DNA from 2 places in the Mechercharimyces mesophilus genome. Region 2 is predicted to be linked to the other one. Evidence: predicted binding sites of a transcription regulator. Region 2 holds the regulator's gene; the other holds the start of a gene.
What was found. Region 2 encodes Rex, which represses fermentation and respiration genes when NADH is low (regulators of the CRP and FNR family bind a similar motif). Its sites were predicted from a motif close to TTGTGAAATATTTCACAA; they were not measured.

Region 1 (8,104 bases), on a different contig from region 2:
AAAGAATTGCTGTGGAGAACGGTTTAAGCCCTGTGTGTGATGCCTTGAAGAATCAGGGATATGATGTCGTTGAGTTCTCGCAAGAGTTACGGGCCGGCGATTGTGACTGTTGTGTGATTTCTGGAATGGATCAAGATGTGACAGGTGCCAGCGATATTTCAACAGGGGTATCCGTCATAAATGCTCGGGGCTTGTCTCCTCAAGATATTTTGCAAGAAGTTGAGGAACGAATGAACTTGAAATAGGATAGGAACAAACCGCAAGGAGCCACACAAATGGCTCCTTTTTTCACGTGGGTGTAGGCAGTGTTTTCTTACCATGGTATACTAGGGAATGATTTTAATTCTGAAGCGTTTGAGTGTGTTATGATGGGTAAGAAGGGCGATATTGTTCTTCTCACCATGCTTCTAAAGGAGCGAACGTAAAGCATGTTTCATCGCAAAGATACCCGCCCAGTGACAGTAGGAGATGTCCAGATTGGCGGACAGGACCAAGTTGTCATTCAGAGTATGACCACAACCAAAACTCATGATGTAGAAGCGACAGTAGCAGAAATTCAGCGTTTAGCGGAAGCTGGATGCCAGATCGTCAGAGTGGCTTGTCCAGATATGCGCGCCGCTGAAGCTATTCCAGAAATTAAAAAACAGGTGGACGTTCCGCTAGTTGCGGATATTCACTTTGATTATCGCTTAGCACTAAAAGCGATTGAAGGCGGAATCGACAAGATCCGGATTAACCCGGGAAACATTGGTAAAAGGCATAAAGTAGAGGCTGTTGTGAAGGCAGCGAAAGAAAAAGGAATCCCGATACGCATTGGTGTCAATGCGGGTTCATTAGAAAAACGGATCTTAGATAAATACGGTTATCCGACAGCAGAGGGCATGGTGGAGAGTGCGCTCTTTCATATCGGTATCTTAGAGGAATTGGACTTTCATGATATTGTGGTTTCATTGAAAGCATCCGATGTGAGCTTGGCGATTGAAGCCTACCAAAAAGCAGCCGAAACGTTTAATTATCCGCTGCACTTAGGGATTACGGAGTCAGGAACTCTTTTTTCAGGTACGGTAAAGAGTTCGGCTGGGATGGGTGCACTTTTGGCACAAGGAATCGGGTCCACTATGCGGATCTCGCTCAGTGCAGACCCAGTCGAAGAGGTGAAAGTCGCACGCGAACTTCTTAAAAGCTTTGGCCTAGCGGCGAATGCAGCGACCTTAATCTCTTGTCCTACATGCGGACGCATTGAGATTGACCTCATCAGTATTGCTAATGAGGTGGAAGAATACATCTCGAACATTCGGGCCCCCATTAAAGTATCTGTCTTGGGTTGTGCAGTGAATGGTCCCGGAGAAGCGAAAGAAGCGGATATTGGCATTGCCGGTGCTCGCGGTGAAGGACTTCTGTTCCGCCATGGTGAGATTATCCGCAAAATTCCTGAGGACCAGATGGTGGAGGAATTGAAAAAAGAAATTGACAAACTCGCCGCTGAACATCAGGAAAAAGAGGAAAAAGAGAAGGCTGCAAGTAAATAATACAAGTAAGTAAAGAAGCAGCCAAACAGGCATTGGGAGCCTAACTCCCAGTGCCTGTTTTTTTGAATTGGATAAAGAGCAGGGCCGAATGCCATACTATAGACAAAAGTAAGATGAGAACGCTACAAGGAGGGACAATAAATGGGTGGCTTGTCTAAAGTGGCTTTGGTTTTGGTCATCGTCGGAGCGCTCAACTGGCTGTTAGTCGGTGTTTTTCAATGGGATTTGGTATCGGCGATATTTGGTGGAGATGTGACAAGGGAATCGTCTGGCTTGAGTCGCTTGATCTATTCGCTGGTTGGATTAGCTGGTATTTACTCGATCCGATTTCTATTTGAGAACACGGTGTCCGAACGGGTTAGTGAATAATAATCAACACTTAGATGCATGTAGGTAGGGTGTGGAGAATCTTGCTATGATTCTTCACACCCTTTTACTGCTTATTTTTCTGTAAGTGTTCCTTCAGGTGTGAGGCAGAAAGGTCTTCTTTTTGGAGAAAAGAGTATCAAGAGAGGGTTCGCTCAGATATACATAAAGAGAATCAATAAAAGAGGCAGATTCCGCAAGTGAGATTGAATGAGAAGAGAGGGGAATGGGATGAGGCCACGAATGGGTGTAACTACTTCCTTACGAGATGAAAGGTTTCTTTCTCTCCATCGAGATAATATGGATGCCATTCTAGGTGCGGAAGGGCTCCCTTTTGCTCTTCCATATTCGACCGATCCTTCTGTTATTGAAGAGATGGTTTATCAGCTGGATGGACTGTATTTATCGGGAGGAGGAGATATTGACCCTTCTTTTTTTCAAGAAGAACCTCTTCCGGGTTTAAGGGAGATTATCTGGGAGAGGGATCAGATGGAGGTTCTGCTGGCTCAGCGTATGATGGAACTGGATAAACCCATATTGGCGGTTTGTCGTGGGTGTCAAATTTTGAATATTGCGATGGGAGGGGATATGTATCAAGATCTATTTTCACAGCGCAAGGACTTGATTCAACACGAACAACAAGCTAAGCGCCCTCATGGTTCGCATACTGTCCGCATAGAAGAGAATTCCCGGCTTTTTCGCATATTTAGGCAAAAAGAGGTAAGGGTGAATAGTTTTCACCATCAAGCAGTCCGTGAACTTGCTCCGGTATTTCATTGTAGTGGTAGGACGAAAGACGGGGTGATAGAAGCTTTTGAAAGTCGTCAACACACGTTCGTGTTGGGAGTACAGTGGCATCCTGAGAACATGTACAAATCAGATAACTTGATGCAAAGTCTGTATCAGGCATTTATTCGTTCGGCAATGGTTTAAGTGTTCCGCTAAAAAGGTAGTTGGTCATAGGCCAATTACTTTTTTTTATGGGAACTTTCGAATGGGTACAATTTCCTCTTCATAATTTATACAGAATGATAAAGAGAGGATGTGGTTTTCATGTCTAAGCACATAAATAACGATATCAGATCCAATGTGCAAGTGCTCCCTTCTGCTTTTCAGTCAACGAAAAAAAACCTGTTTGCTGGGGAAACGACATCCCTCATATTTGGGCAAGAGACAGTTGCATGGGGGCGCTTGGTTAACCCGAAAAACTCTGGAATCAACTTATTTGCCTCTTTCTTCTCTTTCACCAACTTCTCAACTGCTCCTTATAGCGTGATTTTTAATCTTAATGGCATACCTCCTGGTAAAAGGTCCACTTCTAATAATGTAGGGAACTTAAATTTGGGATCCGATAAAAAACCGAAAGCAAGCATTGAGTTTAATCCATGCGTAATAGGAAGGATTCAGGGAGGCACAAGCATTGCGACGAGGAGAATACCGGGTAACACAACGATTTCGGGTTTTCGTATCGGTGGGAGGCTGATCGTTCCTCCGGGGAAAGCTTTCCTGGTGTTTTTAACGAGTTCCGTTGTGGTAAAGGCAAGTGTTGAGTTTGAGTGGTGGGAAAGCGTGTCAATCATATAATCGAAGGGAGTCTTTTCTAGTGAAAAAAGGGTGCCTCTTCCTAAGGATAGAGAAAACCTTGGAAGGAAGCACCTTAAAATTAGGTTATGGGAAAGCATAAAATTCCTTCTTCACTTTGTAGTGGCATAAGAAAGTCAGCTGTTGATGATCTACTTATGTGCTCATTTACTCTGTCTTTGCTGCCCTAATCAATCTCCCCTCTTACATATCGTGCATCAAACAAGAACAAGCGCAGAAGCAGGAGCAAGGAGGGAATTAATAGGACGAGCCCGGCCAGAAAAGCCATCACGAGAGCCCAGCCCATGGCTCCATTGGTGAAGCCAGAATGAATCGTGATGTAGGGGTATAACAAATAGGGCAGATGCGAGGCTCCATAGCCGTAGAAAGCAAAGGCGAATTGCAACATGACACTGATGAAGGCCCATCCGAGGTACTTCTTCTTCCAGATGAGTGTAACAGCAATAACAAAGAACAAGAGTGAGAGAGCAAACATCCATGCCAAATCCAACATCGCTTGAAAATGTTCGAGATTGTGTCTTTCCAGAGCGACAAAGACCAAAAAACTAGCCAAGATTGTCGGTAGGCTCCACACCAACGCGTAGCGACGCAAGATGGTGAATGCTCCTGTATCTTGTGCACGGTGAGCATAGTAAGTGAGGAAGCTCGCGCTAATGAAGAGAACGCTGATTAATGCGAGCCATACGACCGACCACGAGTAGGGGCTAAGGAAGAACGCTTTTTCCAGAAACGTAACCTTGCCATCGATGATATCTATAAACCCCCCCTCAGAGATGGTAAGAACAGTGGCCAGAGAGGCTGGAATGAAAAGTCCTGTCATGCCATAAAGGAACATGTAGACCCGGCTTTGTCTGGCACCATAATGAGCAAACGCATAGAAAGAGCCACGGATGGTCAGGAGGAGAAGGGCCACTCCTCCTGGAAGCAACAGGGCTGTACCGTAGTAATAAGCAGTATCGGGAAAAAAGCCAACCATCCCGACAATGAAGAAGATCAAGAAGACATTGGTTACCTCCCATACAGGGGAAAGATAACGGTTGATCACTTTCCCTACAATCGAATCCTTGTGGGTGAGGAGGCTATAGTAGGAAAAAAAGCCGGCACCAAAATCAATGGACGCGATGATTAGATAACCATAGAGGAAAGTCCATAACACGGTGATACCTACGATCTCTAATTGGATGGAATCCATAGGGGACCTCCTTTTTTAGCGACTGTTAAAGGTGATGGGTCACAAGTTACTCTACATCAGTCGCTGTTTTCTTGTATGAGTTCGGCTTCTGCTGGGTTGTTTCGGAAGAGTCGAATGAGTACCGTAACGGCGATGGTAGCCAATACAACGTAGAGCAAGGTAAACACCCAGAAGAGAAGCGCAACATCTTCTGATGTGGTCGCAGATTCTCCAACCTTTAGGAGACCGGTAACCATCCACGGCTGACGCCCTCGTTCAGCGTACATCCAACCTAACTCTACCGCGATGAAAGAGAGAGGAGCTCCCAGTAAAATACCGCGTAGCACCCATCGATTCCATTCATTCCCTTTCTTCCATATCCAGAGAAGCAGAAACAAGAGGGAGATAAAGAAGAGATAAAATCCGATGAAAACCATGCCATCGAAATAATAATGAACATAGAGAGGTGGCCACAATTCTTCTGGAATTTCATTGAGCCCCTTTACCTCTCCTTCCAGAGTTCCTGTCGCGAGAAAACTGAGTGCATTGGGGATTTCAATGGCCCCTATTACCTCCTGGGTATCCGGGTCCAGATAGCCACCAATGATCAAGGGGGCTTCTTCTTGTGTCTCAAAGTGCCATTCCCCTGCAGCCAGTTTAGCTGGTTGGTACTCTGCCAAAAACTTTGCCGATAGATCGCCGGCAACAATGGTGGCAAGTGATAAGATGAGCCCAGCTGCCATGGTGAATTTAAGGGCTTTTTTATAGTAGACATGTGTTCGTCCGCGTAAGATCCAGAAAGCGGCGATCCCTGCTAAGAGGAAGGCGCCCGTTACATAGGAGGACGAGACGACATGAGCAACCTTGGTCGGTGTTGCAGGATTTAACATTGCAGCAATGGGATCAATTTGTGTGAGTTCCCCATCCTTTAGGGTGAAGCCGTCCGGTGTATTCATAAAGGCGTTCACCATCGTGATAAAGACTGCGGACATGGTGGAACCAATCACGATGGGAATGGAGGTTAGCCAGTGCACAACCGGTTTAAAGCGATCCCATGTATAGAGGTAGATCCCTAAGAAAATGGCTTCAAAAAAGAAAGCGAATGTTTCCATGAAGAGCGGTAAGCTGATCGCATTGCCTACTAACTGCATAAAACCGGGCCAGAGGAGTGAAAGCATCATACCAATACAGGTTCCTGTTACCACCCCGACAGCGACGGTAATTACGAAGCCTTTGGTCCATCTTCGTGCTAGTAAAATGTAATGAGGATCTTTCTTATAAATTCCCCAGCCTTCTGCCAAGGAAATCAACAATGGCAGGCCGACCCCGATGGTGGCCCAAATGATATGAAAAGCAAGGGTTTCCCCTGTTAATATGCGACTTAAGGTTGTTGCATCCATGATTTTTCCCCCTTCTCTCTTTTTGTTGAGAAAGCACATGAGCCTTACCTTATATGATAGCGGATTCAAACCAGCATAAACAGAGAATGTGATTCTTTTCACAAAAGTATCACCCTCCATTCACAGCTTACACACACGTCGATCACAGAAAAGACAATGTTCCACAAAGAAGTAAATAGGGGTGATACTTTTTTCCTTTCGACGACAGACTAGATCGAGAGGAGGCGATTTTTTGATGAAGATGGTGGTTCGTTGTTTACTTTTGACAGCTATTTTGTGTGTGTTGGTTGTCTACCCTTCAGCAGAAGCTGAAGAGAAGATGCCTACTACGTTGACTGTGCAATGGCAGAAGCGTGAATGGAAAATGGATTTATCTGATATTGGCTATGATGGAATTGACCCGACCACAGTGGATCGTCGTGCGTTTTATGAATGGTTGCGTAAGGTGGAACATGAAGTGAATCGACTACCAGAAGATGCCCACTTTGTAGACAGGAAATTGGTACTCCATCAAAATGGCATTAAAATTAATCGTGATCAGATTGACGAGTGGTTAGAGTCGATTCATATTTATCTCCTTCAGCCACAGCAACTTCCTATTACGCAACTTCCCCCGGCAATTACGACAGAAACCCTACAAAAAATGAAAGAAAAGAGGCTAGCCTCTTATACCACTCGCTTTAACCCGTATAACAGAAACCGAGCCCATAATATCGCATTGTCCGTGGCTTCGTTGGATCATACCGTGGTGGACATAGGGGAGACGTTTTCCTTCAATGAAAGCGTCGGAATGCGTACGACGCAACGGGGTTACCGCTCTGCACCCATCATCGTGAAAGGTGAATACTCCGAAGGAGTGGGTGGAGGGATTTGTCAGACCTCATCCACCTTGTTTAATGCAGCCGATGCAGCAGGGCTATATATTGTGCAACGCGTCAGTCACAGTAAACGGGTGACTTATGTCCCTCTTAAGCGGGATGCGACGGTTTCATGGGGAGGACCCGACTTTCAGTTTCAAAATCAGTTAAACCGTCCCGTGCTGATTACTGCTAGTTTGAAAAACGGCTGGTTAACTATTTCCATTTTTGGAGCAGAAGATATCAAACACCACTCCCGTCGCGTTCCCCCCGCTCCACGAGACACTCCAGAAATGGAACATCACTCTCCCGAAAATCCATTAACGGATCATACAACCCAAGATTGTCATAAAGTACTAGCTGTATGGGTAGAAGCCACGGGAGATTTCTGCTATAATGATAGTCAGAATTCTGATTAATGATGTAGATTTAAAGGGGGCGTTGGATGAAGAAGGGCCTCATGATTACGTTGGGTGTTGTTGCCTTGGTTTTGACTACTGTTGTTATCGCTGGGTATGCGATGAAGACGGATGTGGCCATTGCCATGAGTGATAAAGATAAAGATCTGAAATTGACTGTTCTTGGAGGGACGCTAGAAGAAGCGTTGGAGAACAATGGGTACGATGTAGAGAAGATGAAAGCCCAGTATAAGCCGAATATTTCTTGGGATGAACCCCTTAAAAAAGGCATGAAGATTTCGTTGACGTGTCAGTGTGAAGTGAAGCTTCGTGTCGGAGGGGAAGAACAAGATTCTGTAACCACTGCCGAACAGACAGTTGGGGGCTTATTAGAGGAAAAAGAGATCGAACTCGGCCCATGGGATGAAGTGAATCATCCGCTGGATAAAACCATTACCAATGGTTTAGAAGTAACAGTCGATCGTGTGGAGAAGAAAGTGAAGAAAGAAGTCGAAACGACTGATTTCAAGACAAAAGAAGAAAAAGATGACGAGCTTGCTAAAGGAAAAGAAAAGGTCGTTCAAGAAGGAAAACAAGGAAAGAAAATATATGAAGTTTCCATGGTTTATAAAAACAGTGAATTGGTCGAATCGAAGACTGAAAAGCGACTTGTCGATGAAATTGAGCCTGTAAATAAAGAAGTGCATATTGGTACCAAAGAAACGGTGGAGGTCGCTGCCGGTTCAGGTTCGATTGAAGGTCTGGAATATAGTAAAGTGAT
Region 2 (8,104 bases):
TTTACAAAAGACGTGAAAGACCATGGTTTCTTGATCGAAAACGTTGTATTTGGAACGCCAACACCTGATAAAGAAACGCAAAAAGCGATTCAAGAAGTGGTTAATCGTCAGCAAGAATTGGAAGCCTTGAAAATTGAGAAAGAAAAAGCGCAAGAGATTGCTGAAAAGCAATTGATTGAAGCTCAAGGTATTGCTGATGCTGAAATTGAAAAAGCAAAAGGGGAAGCTAAGGCTAATGAATTGATTGCGAAATCAATTACATCTGAGATCCTTAAGAAATTAGAGATGGAAGCACGACAGAAGCACGGATGGGTTGAGATTCAAGGCGCAGATGGTGTGTTGATTGAAGAAGATAATAATTAATAGATAGGGTATCTGAGGAAGTCTGGGAACGAATAAAAACGAAGTTCCCAGACTCCGACTTTAAAAATGTAAAACCGGATATGTTAGAATTGTTTGATTATATTGCTGAGAAGTATGAGGATGTAAAAACAGATAAGTCTCGAAGGAGTCGAACGACCTTACGGGAGAGATACAGGGTACAGGTCTTTCCGCCTTTTCCCTCTCGGACTACGATATCTATCGCCCAAAAACAGAGTATGGAAAAAAGCGTATACAAAACAGGAATAAGCCCTCTCTCGTGATGTAGAAATTATATGAAAAATAGTAAACAATCTAAATAAAGGCGTATTACTAACTCTATAGATTGTGTTATAGTTGATTTGCACTAAACAAAACATCGTAGAGGAGAGTATCAAGCATCATGAAGAAAAGCACCATATCTAAAAGTTTGGCTATACTTGTCGCAATCTTCACCTTAGTCTCTTTCTCTTTTTCAAATCTAGCATTTGCTGCTAAGACACCGACACTAACCAGCCTTACAAACACATCCGGTTCTGCTATTACCGAAGGGGAATTACCAAATATCGCTGTGTCTGAGGATGGACGAGTCGTTGTTGTGGGTCAAGAAGATGGTCATATTTTCTATTATCTGGGAGAAATCACAACAAAAGGAGACAGTATTTTTTGGAGGACAAAAAAGCAATTCTTTTCCGAGGGACAAAATCCAAGTGTTGCTCTAACAGATGATGGATATGCGGTTGTGACATACAGCCGTTCTGGGACGTTGTATGTGGATACTGCATGGATGGATAGAACGGGCCTCGTTTGGAAGAACAATAAGTATATTTATGATAATCAAGGAGAAAATCCATCTGTTGCTTTTACCGCAAATAGAAAGAAAAATGAACTGCTTTTCGTTTATGAAAAAGGTGATTCCTTACGCTATGTGAGCGCTGATTACGAGTGGGGATTCATCTCAGACTATAAACATAGGTCACCGTTTACCGGCCATGATTATCAGATAGATGATGAAGACAATCCTGATGTAGCATTTGTAAACAATTTCCCAATTGTTACAACCGACCAAGCTTATTTTGGAGGAATGAATTATCTACACGAGCCAATGCATGAACTACCCGGTAGTGGGTTTCATGATGGGTTTAAACCTCCTCGTGGAATACCATCCCCTAAATCGAGCATAGCCGGCAATGCGGATGGACTGATAGTTGAATTTTTCCAGAATAAGTACAATAACAGTATGCTTGATTACAGGATTGGTCAAAAAGTTCGGTCAGAGTCCGATAACTTAGACACTTTGCAATGGTTAAATACTGGAGACAACTCCCTAAGAGAATATGGTACAAACTCAGACATCGCTATGTATGGTAACTACGTAGTTCAAGTACACGAATTTGGCGGATATATTCGCTATAACATATACGAAATAAATATGTAATGTGGGTCTAGGTTGAAGCTAACCATTTACTATTTCCCTATTAGGAGGTTGTCATAGACAAGTTCCTCTCTTTATGCCAAAACCTAAAAAGAAAGAGGCTTCCCAAAAGTTCGCTGAACTTATGAGAAACCTCTGATTTTGACCTACTGTGGGTCAAGGACGTTAACCCACAATCAAATCTATTTCCATCAAGCTTCTTTGGTGGCACAAATTACATCATGCCGCCCATTCCACCCATACCGCCCATGCCGCCCATGGCATCCATACCTGGAGCACCGGCTGCATCTTCATCTTCCGGCTCATCTGCAACAACCGCTTCCGTGGTGAGGAACATCGCGGCAACAGAGGCTGCATTTTGCAATGCAGAACGGGTTACCTTCGCCGGATCAACGATACCGGATTTCACCATGTCTACCCACTCGTCGGTCAATGCGTTGTAGCCAAAGCCTACTTCTTCTTTCTTCAGACGCTCAACGATAACAGAGCCTTCTTGGCCTGCGTTAAACGCGATTTGTCGGATTGGTTCTTCCAGTGCACGCTTCACAATGCTCACGCCTGTGGAAGCATCACCTGAGGTTTCCACACTTTCTACCGCACGAATCACGTTAACCAGTGCCGTACCGCCACCGGATACGATACCTTCTTCTACAGCCGCACGGGTGGAGTTGAGAGCATCTTCAATGCGTAGTTTTTTCTCTTTCAATTCGGTTTCGGAAGCAGCACCTACTTTGATGACTGCTACACCGCCAGCCAATTTAGCCAAACGCTCTTGTAGCTTCTCTTTATCAAACTCGGAAGTGGTGTCTTCCAATTGCTTACGGATTTGACCTACACGAGCGTTGATCTCTCCGCGATCTCCAAAGCCATCTACCATAATGGTATCTTCTTTGGTTACACGAATTTGACGAGCGCGACCGAGAACATTCATATCAGCCGTTTTCAGGTCCATGCCCACTTCTTCGGTCACTACTTGACCACCGGTGAGGGTAGCAATATCTTGTAGCATCGATTTACGACGGTCACCAAAGCCAGGAGCTTTGACAGCTACGGCGTTAAAGGTTCCACGCAATTTGTTTACGACTAAGGTAGCCAAAGCTTCCCCTTCAAGGTCTTCTGCAACAATCAAGAGTGGCTTTCCTTGTTGAACCACTTTTTCGAGGAGTGGTAGAATTTCTTGTACATTGCTGATCTTCTTGTCGGTGATAAGGATGTAAGGTTCATCCAACACGGCTTCCATCTTATCCGAGTCCGTTACCATGTAAGGAGAGATGTAACCACGGTCAAATTGCATTCCTTCCACTACTTCCAACTCAGTGGTAAATCCTTTGGATTCTTCAACAGTGATCACACCGTCGTTACCCACTTTTTCCATAGCTTCTGCGATGAGTTGACCTACTTCTTCATCGTTAGCAGAGATCGAAGCCACTTGCGTAATCGACTCTTTGCCTTCGATTGGTACCGAAATCTTCTTGATTTCTTCTACTGCAGCGATTACTGCTTTTTCAATCCCTTTGCGCACGATCATCGGATTGGCACCTGCAGCCACGTTTTTCAGCCCTTCACGGATCATCGCTTGAGCCAGAACTGTCGCGGTGGTGGTTCCGTCACCTGCTACATCGTTGGTTTTGGTCGCAACTTCTTTAACCAATTGTGCACCCATGTTTTCAAAGTGATCATCCAGCTCGATCTCTTTGGCGATGGTCACACCGTCATTGGTAATGAGTGGAGAGCCAAATTTCTTTTCGAGAACAACATTGCGCCCTTTCGGTCCAAGTGTTACTTTTACTGCATTTGCGAGCGAATCTACCCCGCTTAGCATGGAACGACGAGCTGTTTCACCAAACTTGATTTCTTTTGCCATCGTTTATGTCCCCCTCCTAGTAGTAGGATTGGATAGTATTCCTCTTCCTACTTGAAAGTGCATCACAAGCGAAGCCCTGACAGCCTCTGTCAGAGTACCTCCCCTTTATCTCAAGGGTGAGGTACCTACAGTACAGAAGAAGTAGGAACCTCTCTTCTTAATCGATAATCGAAACAGTCAAGTAACTATTCCACAATCGCCAATACATCACTCTCACGCAAAACTAAGTATTCGCTTTCACCGACTTTAACTTCAGTGCCGGCATATTTGGAAAAGATGACACGGTCGCCTTCTTTAACTTCTAACTCGATTTTATTACCGTTTTCATAACGGCCACTACCTACCGCAATCACTTTACCTTCTTGCGGTTTTTCTTTCGCTGCTTCTGGTAGGACTATCCCACTTGCAGTCGTTTCCTCTTGTTCGATCGCTTCCAATACGATCCGATCACCCAATGGTTTGATCACTAGAAAACCCTCCTTCATATCAAGCGGAATTCATTATTTTTTTGTTAGCACTCATTAAGCTCGAGTGCTAACACCCATTATTATGATATTCTTCTTGCGGTCATTTTGCAAGACCTTTACCAAAAAAATTTGTGCGCATGATTCAATACATAGAAGGTAGGTCTCCTGTGATTGTCTATTCCAAAACAGCGAAAGTTCTAACCAGAGAGAGTCTGTTTTCCACGTTGTATCCATAATCAAATGAAACTTCACTCTGTTTGTATCGCAGGAAAGCCACTGGTTAACTGCCAGTGGCTTTTCATTTCGAAGCTTGGTCTATTCTATTGTTGAAGACTCACTGTTATGCCTTTCTTGCCACATGCGTTCACGCTCTTCATCCAACTTGATTAGACGACGATCCAACCAAGCACAGAGACCGATACTGATCTCATAAAGTAAGAAAAGTGGAATGGCCACCAGTACATTAGAGACAAAGTCAGGTGGGGTAATGAGAGCCGCCACCACAATCAATGCCACATAGGCATAACGTCGTCCCTTACGTAACATACCTGGTCTCAAAATTCTAAGACGTGTGAGGAACAGAACCACGATGGGCAGTTCAAATAAAACGGCCATCGGAAAACAGATACGAAACATAAAGGCAAACACTTCATATATACCATAGGTCATCTCTGCGCCAATAATTCCATTCAAATTACCCATAAACGAGAGTAGGAAAGGAAAAACAATAAACAATCCAAAGCTTAATCCCAGTGCAAACAAGAAGACAGCAACCGGAATATAGATGAGCGTTGCCCGCTGTTCGTGTGGCATCAAACCAGGTTTTACAAATTTCCATATTTGATATAAGAGAACCGGGAGAGTTAAGCAAAAAGAAATGACGAAGGCGAACTGCATAATGACGGTTAATGGGTCCATCGGATTAAAAATGTGGAGAGAGAATCCATCTAATGCTCGCCAGCCTTTAAACCACTGAATAAGCGGACCGGCAAAGTAGATTCCTCCTCCCATCGTGATAACAAACGTCCCCAGCACCCACAAAATACGTTTACGTAACTCAACAAAATGGTCTAGTGCGGTTTGGTTTTGCTCTTGCTCTGTCATCGGAATCCTTCCTTTAGTTCACAAAGTAAGAGGCTATCGGAGCGGAAAAGAATCTTCCTCACCAACACCTTCCGGGAAATTTTTCAAGAAGTAGATCAATGTCTGTAATTCAGTCGTTAAGTCAATATGATGAATACGGGTAGGTGGTGGTGCCGTAATGCGGGACGGACTGAAATTAAGAATTCCTTTGATCCCTGAATCCACAATTTGATCTGTTGTGGTCTGTGCTACGTTGGCAGGAACCGTCAAAATCGCCACTTCCACTTGGTGAAGCTGGCAGATATCTGGCATCCTTGCCATTGGAAAGACGGGGATATCATCAATCTCACGTCCAATTTTCGCTTTATCTGTATCAAACCCTGCCACAATCTTCGTACTGTGGCTACGATAAAAGTTGTAGCGGAGAAGCGCCGTCCCTAGATAGCCCACACCGACCAACACGACATTGGTTACCTCATCCTGGTGTAAAAAGTCACGCAAGAATTGTAATAGATATTTTACATTGTAGCCGTATCCCTTTTTCCCTAGTTCTCCTAGGTAAGAGAAATCCCGGCGTATAGTAGCGGAATCAATCTGGAGTGCTTCGCTCAGCTGTGTAGACGATACGCGCTGCTTTCCGATTCCATGAAGCTTCTCCAGATAACGATAGTACAACGGAAGACGTTTGGCGGTTACCTTTGGAATCTGAGTTTCTTGAGACATAGGGCATCCTCCAAGTGAAACTTGATATATCCTTCGCGGAAAAAACGAATGATTCTTCGTGCATTCTCAACCATTAGTATAGCATAATGAAAGAGGACGAGTGAGCAGGTGGTGGGATCGATACGTTCACAATAACAATTTACTCCATCACAGGACGATCTTTCTCAAGTGAAATGGCAACCACCCGATTCGCAGTTACGACATAGTGCAACCGCTCATCATGTTTTTCCGGATAGACGGTAGGGACGATCTGCCAAGGATAGGCCACGCCTATCCGTATGCAGTGAGAAGATAATTGGTTAGCAAAGAAACGATCATAATATCCTCCGCCATATCCCAAGCGGTAACCAGCTTCATCAAACGCTAGACCCGGTACGATTACGACATCCACAGTAGTCGGAGTGATTTCCTTCTCTGGAGTAGCACGTGGCTCTTGAATTCCATAAGCTCCTTCTTCCCAGTCATCACCACGATCCACACGATAAAGGGTCAACCTTTTTCCAACCGAATCGGTTTTCGGTAAAGCAATCTGCTTTTCTTGTTCCCACCCTATCTCCATCACTGGACGAATATCTACTTCCTGACGGAAGGGCATATAAAACAATACCGTATTTGCCTGTTGAAACACCGATAGCTTCTGTATCTGTCGACAAACCGCCTTCGATTGCTTCTCCCTCTCGTGCGTTTCCATCTCGCTTCTTTGTCTTTTCATCTGCTGACGCAAAGCTTCCTTCTCACTACGAAGGTTCATTTCCTTTCCTCCCTATCCAGCCTTTATCCCTCATTCCCTCGACCGAAATTCTAGCTCCGTTTCCTGCCCTTTCGTTCCTCTCTTCTCCATTTGCCGATAAACCGCTATTTGCGCTACACTGGAATAGGAAAAATGAGGTGAACCCGATGAATCTGTTACAAATAAAAAAAGTATCCAAATCCTTCGGAGCCACGCCTGTATTTCGGAACGCCGATCTACGTATTAACCAGAAGGAACGCGTCGGCATTGTCGGTCCCAATGGTGCCGGCAAAACCACCTTACTCAAGGTGATTCTCGGACAGTTAGAAGCAGATCAGGGAGAGATACAACGTGCTAAGAACGCGCATATCGGCTATCTCGCCCAGACCAGTGGCCTCGAGTCCACACGAACCATTTGGGATGAGATGCTGTCCGTATTTGCTGAATTACGCACAATGGAGGAAAGCCTCCGTAAGCTGGAAACGTCGATGGGGCAACCTGAGGTATTAGCAAACGAAGAGCGATATGAGAAAGTATTGGCCCAGTATGCGAAACTGCAAGAAACCTTCGAGCGAAGAGGGGGATATCAATATGAAGCCCGTATCCGCGGTGCGCTTCATGGATTGGGATTAGCGGCATTATCGTGGGAGGAGACTCCCATTCACACCTTGAGTGGCGGGCAAAAAACAAGGGTGGCATTGGCAAAGATGCTGTTAGAAGAGCCCGACCTTCTCATTCTAGATGAACCCACCAACTACCTGGACATGGAGGCCTTACGCTGGCTGGAACAAACTTTGTCCCAGTACCCCGCTGCCCTCCTCTTGGTTTCTCACGATCGCTACTTTCTCGATCAATTGGTACAAATCATTTATGAGGTGGACCGGCATCAAGTCACCCGTTACACTGGCAATTATACCCGTTACCTCATTGAAAAAGAAGAGCGCCTTGCCGAATGGCAACAAGCCTATGAGAAGCAACAAGCGGAGATTGGACAAATGGAGGATTTTGTCCAACGCAATATCGCACGCGCATCCACAACCAAGCGCGCACAAAGCCGACGCAAGGCACTGGAGAAGATGGACCGGATCGATGCACCACCAAAAGAGCGAAAAAATGCGGCCATCCGCTTCCCTACCGCTCAGACAAGTGGACAAGAGGTCCTAACGATAGACAATCTCAGCATCGGTTATCCCAATCAAGTATTGGCACAAGATCTCTCTTTTCATATTCAGCGAGGCGAGCGAGTCGCACTCCTTGGACCCAATGGCACCGGCAAAACCACTTTGCTCAAAACGATAGCCGGTACACTTCCAGCACTCGCAGGTGAGGTCCGTTTTGGTACAGGCGTACAGATGGATCTATACGATCAAGAACAAACGGGGCTTACTCTTGAAAATACCGTACTGGACGAATTGTGGAACGCTCACCCCCGCTTGGATCAG

Region 1: a site for Rex is predicted at 6,155-6,172, ahead of AC6RGY_RS02685 (cytochrome ubiquinol oxidase subunit I). Genes of this name have one in related genera too.

What each region holds. Positions count from the first base shown of each region.
Region 1 covers NZ_JCBAPH010000001.1:506,784-514,887, forward strand. The annotation lists gene AC6RGY_RS02655 (YkuS family protein) at 1-245, shown strand, start outside; gene ispG (flavodoxin-dependent (E)-4-hydroxy-3-methylbut-2-enyl-diphosphate synthase) at 429-1,529, shown strand; gene AC6RGY_RS02665 (DUF378 domain-containing protein) at 1,680-1,898, shown strand; gene AC6RGY_RS02670 (gamma-glutamyl-gamma-aminobutyrate hydrolase family protein) at 2,127-2,828, shown strand; gene AC6RGY_RS02675 (DUF6143 family protein) at 2,949-3,479, shown strand; gene AC6RGY_RS02680 (cytochrome d ubiquinol oxidase subunit II) at 3,664-4,680, opposite strand; gene AC6RGY_RS02685 (cytochrome ubiquinol oxidase subunit I) at 4,746-6,068, opposite strand; gene AC6RGY_RS02690 (VanW family protein) at 6,304-7,344, shown strand; gene AC6RGY_RS02695 (3D domain-containing protein) at 7,371-8,104, shown strand, end outside.
Region 2 covers NZ_JCBAPH010000002.1:20,303-28,406, forward strand. The annotation lists gene AC6RGY_RS07780 (prohibitin family protein) at 1-363, shown strand, start outside; gene AC6RGY_RS07785 (hypothetical protein) at 764-1,798, shown strand; gene groL (chaperonin GroEL) at 2,010-3,659, opposite strand; gene groES (co-chaperone GroES) at 3,845-4,126, opposite strand; gene tatC (twin-arginine translocase subunit TatC) at 4,442-5,230, opposite strand; gene AC6RGY_RS07805 (redox-sensing transcriptional repressor Rex) at 5,264-5,932, opposite strand; gene AC6RGY_RS07810 (5-formyltetrahydrofolate cyclo-ligase) at 6,072-6,683, opposite strand; gene AC6RGY_RS07815 (ABC-F family ATP-binding cassette domain-containing protein) at 6,830-8,104, shown strand, end outside.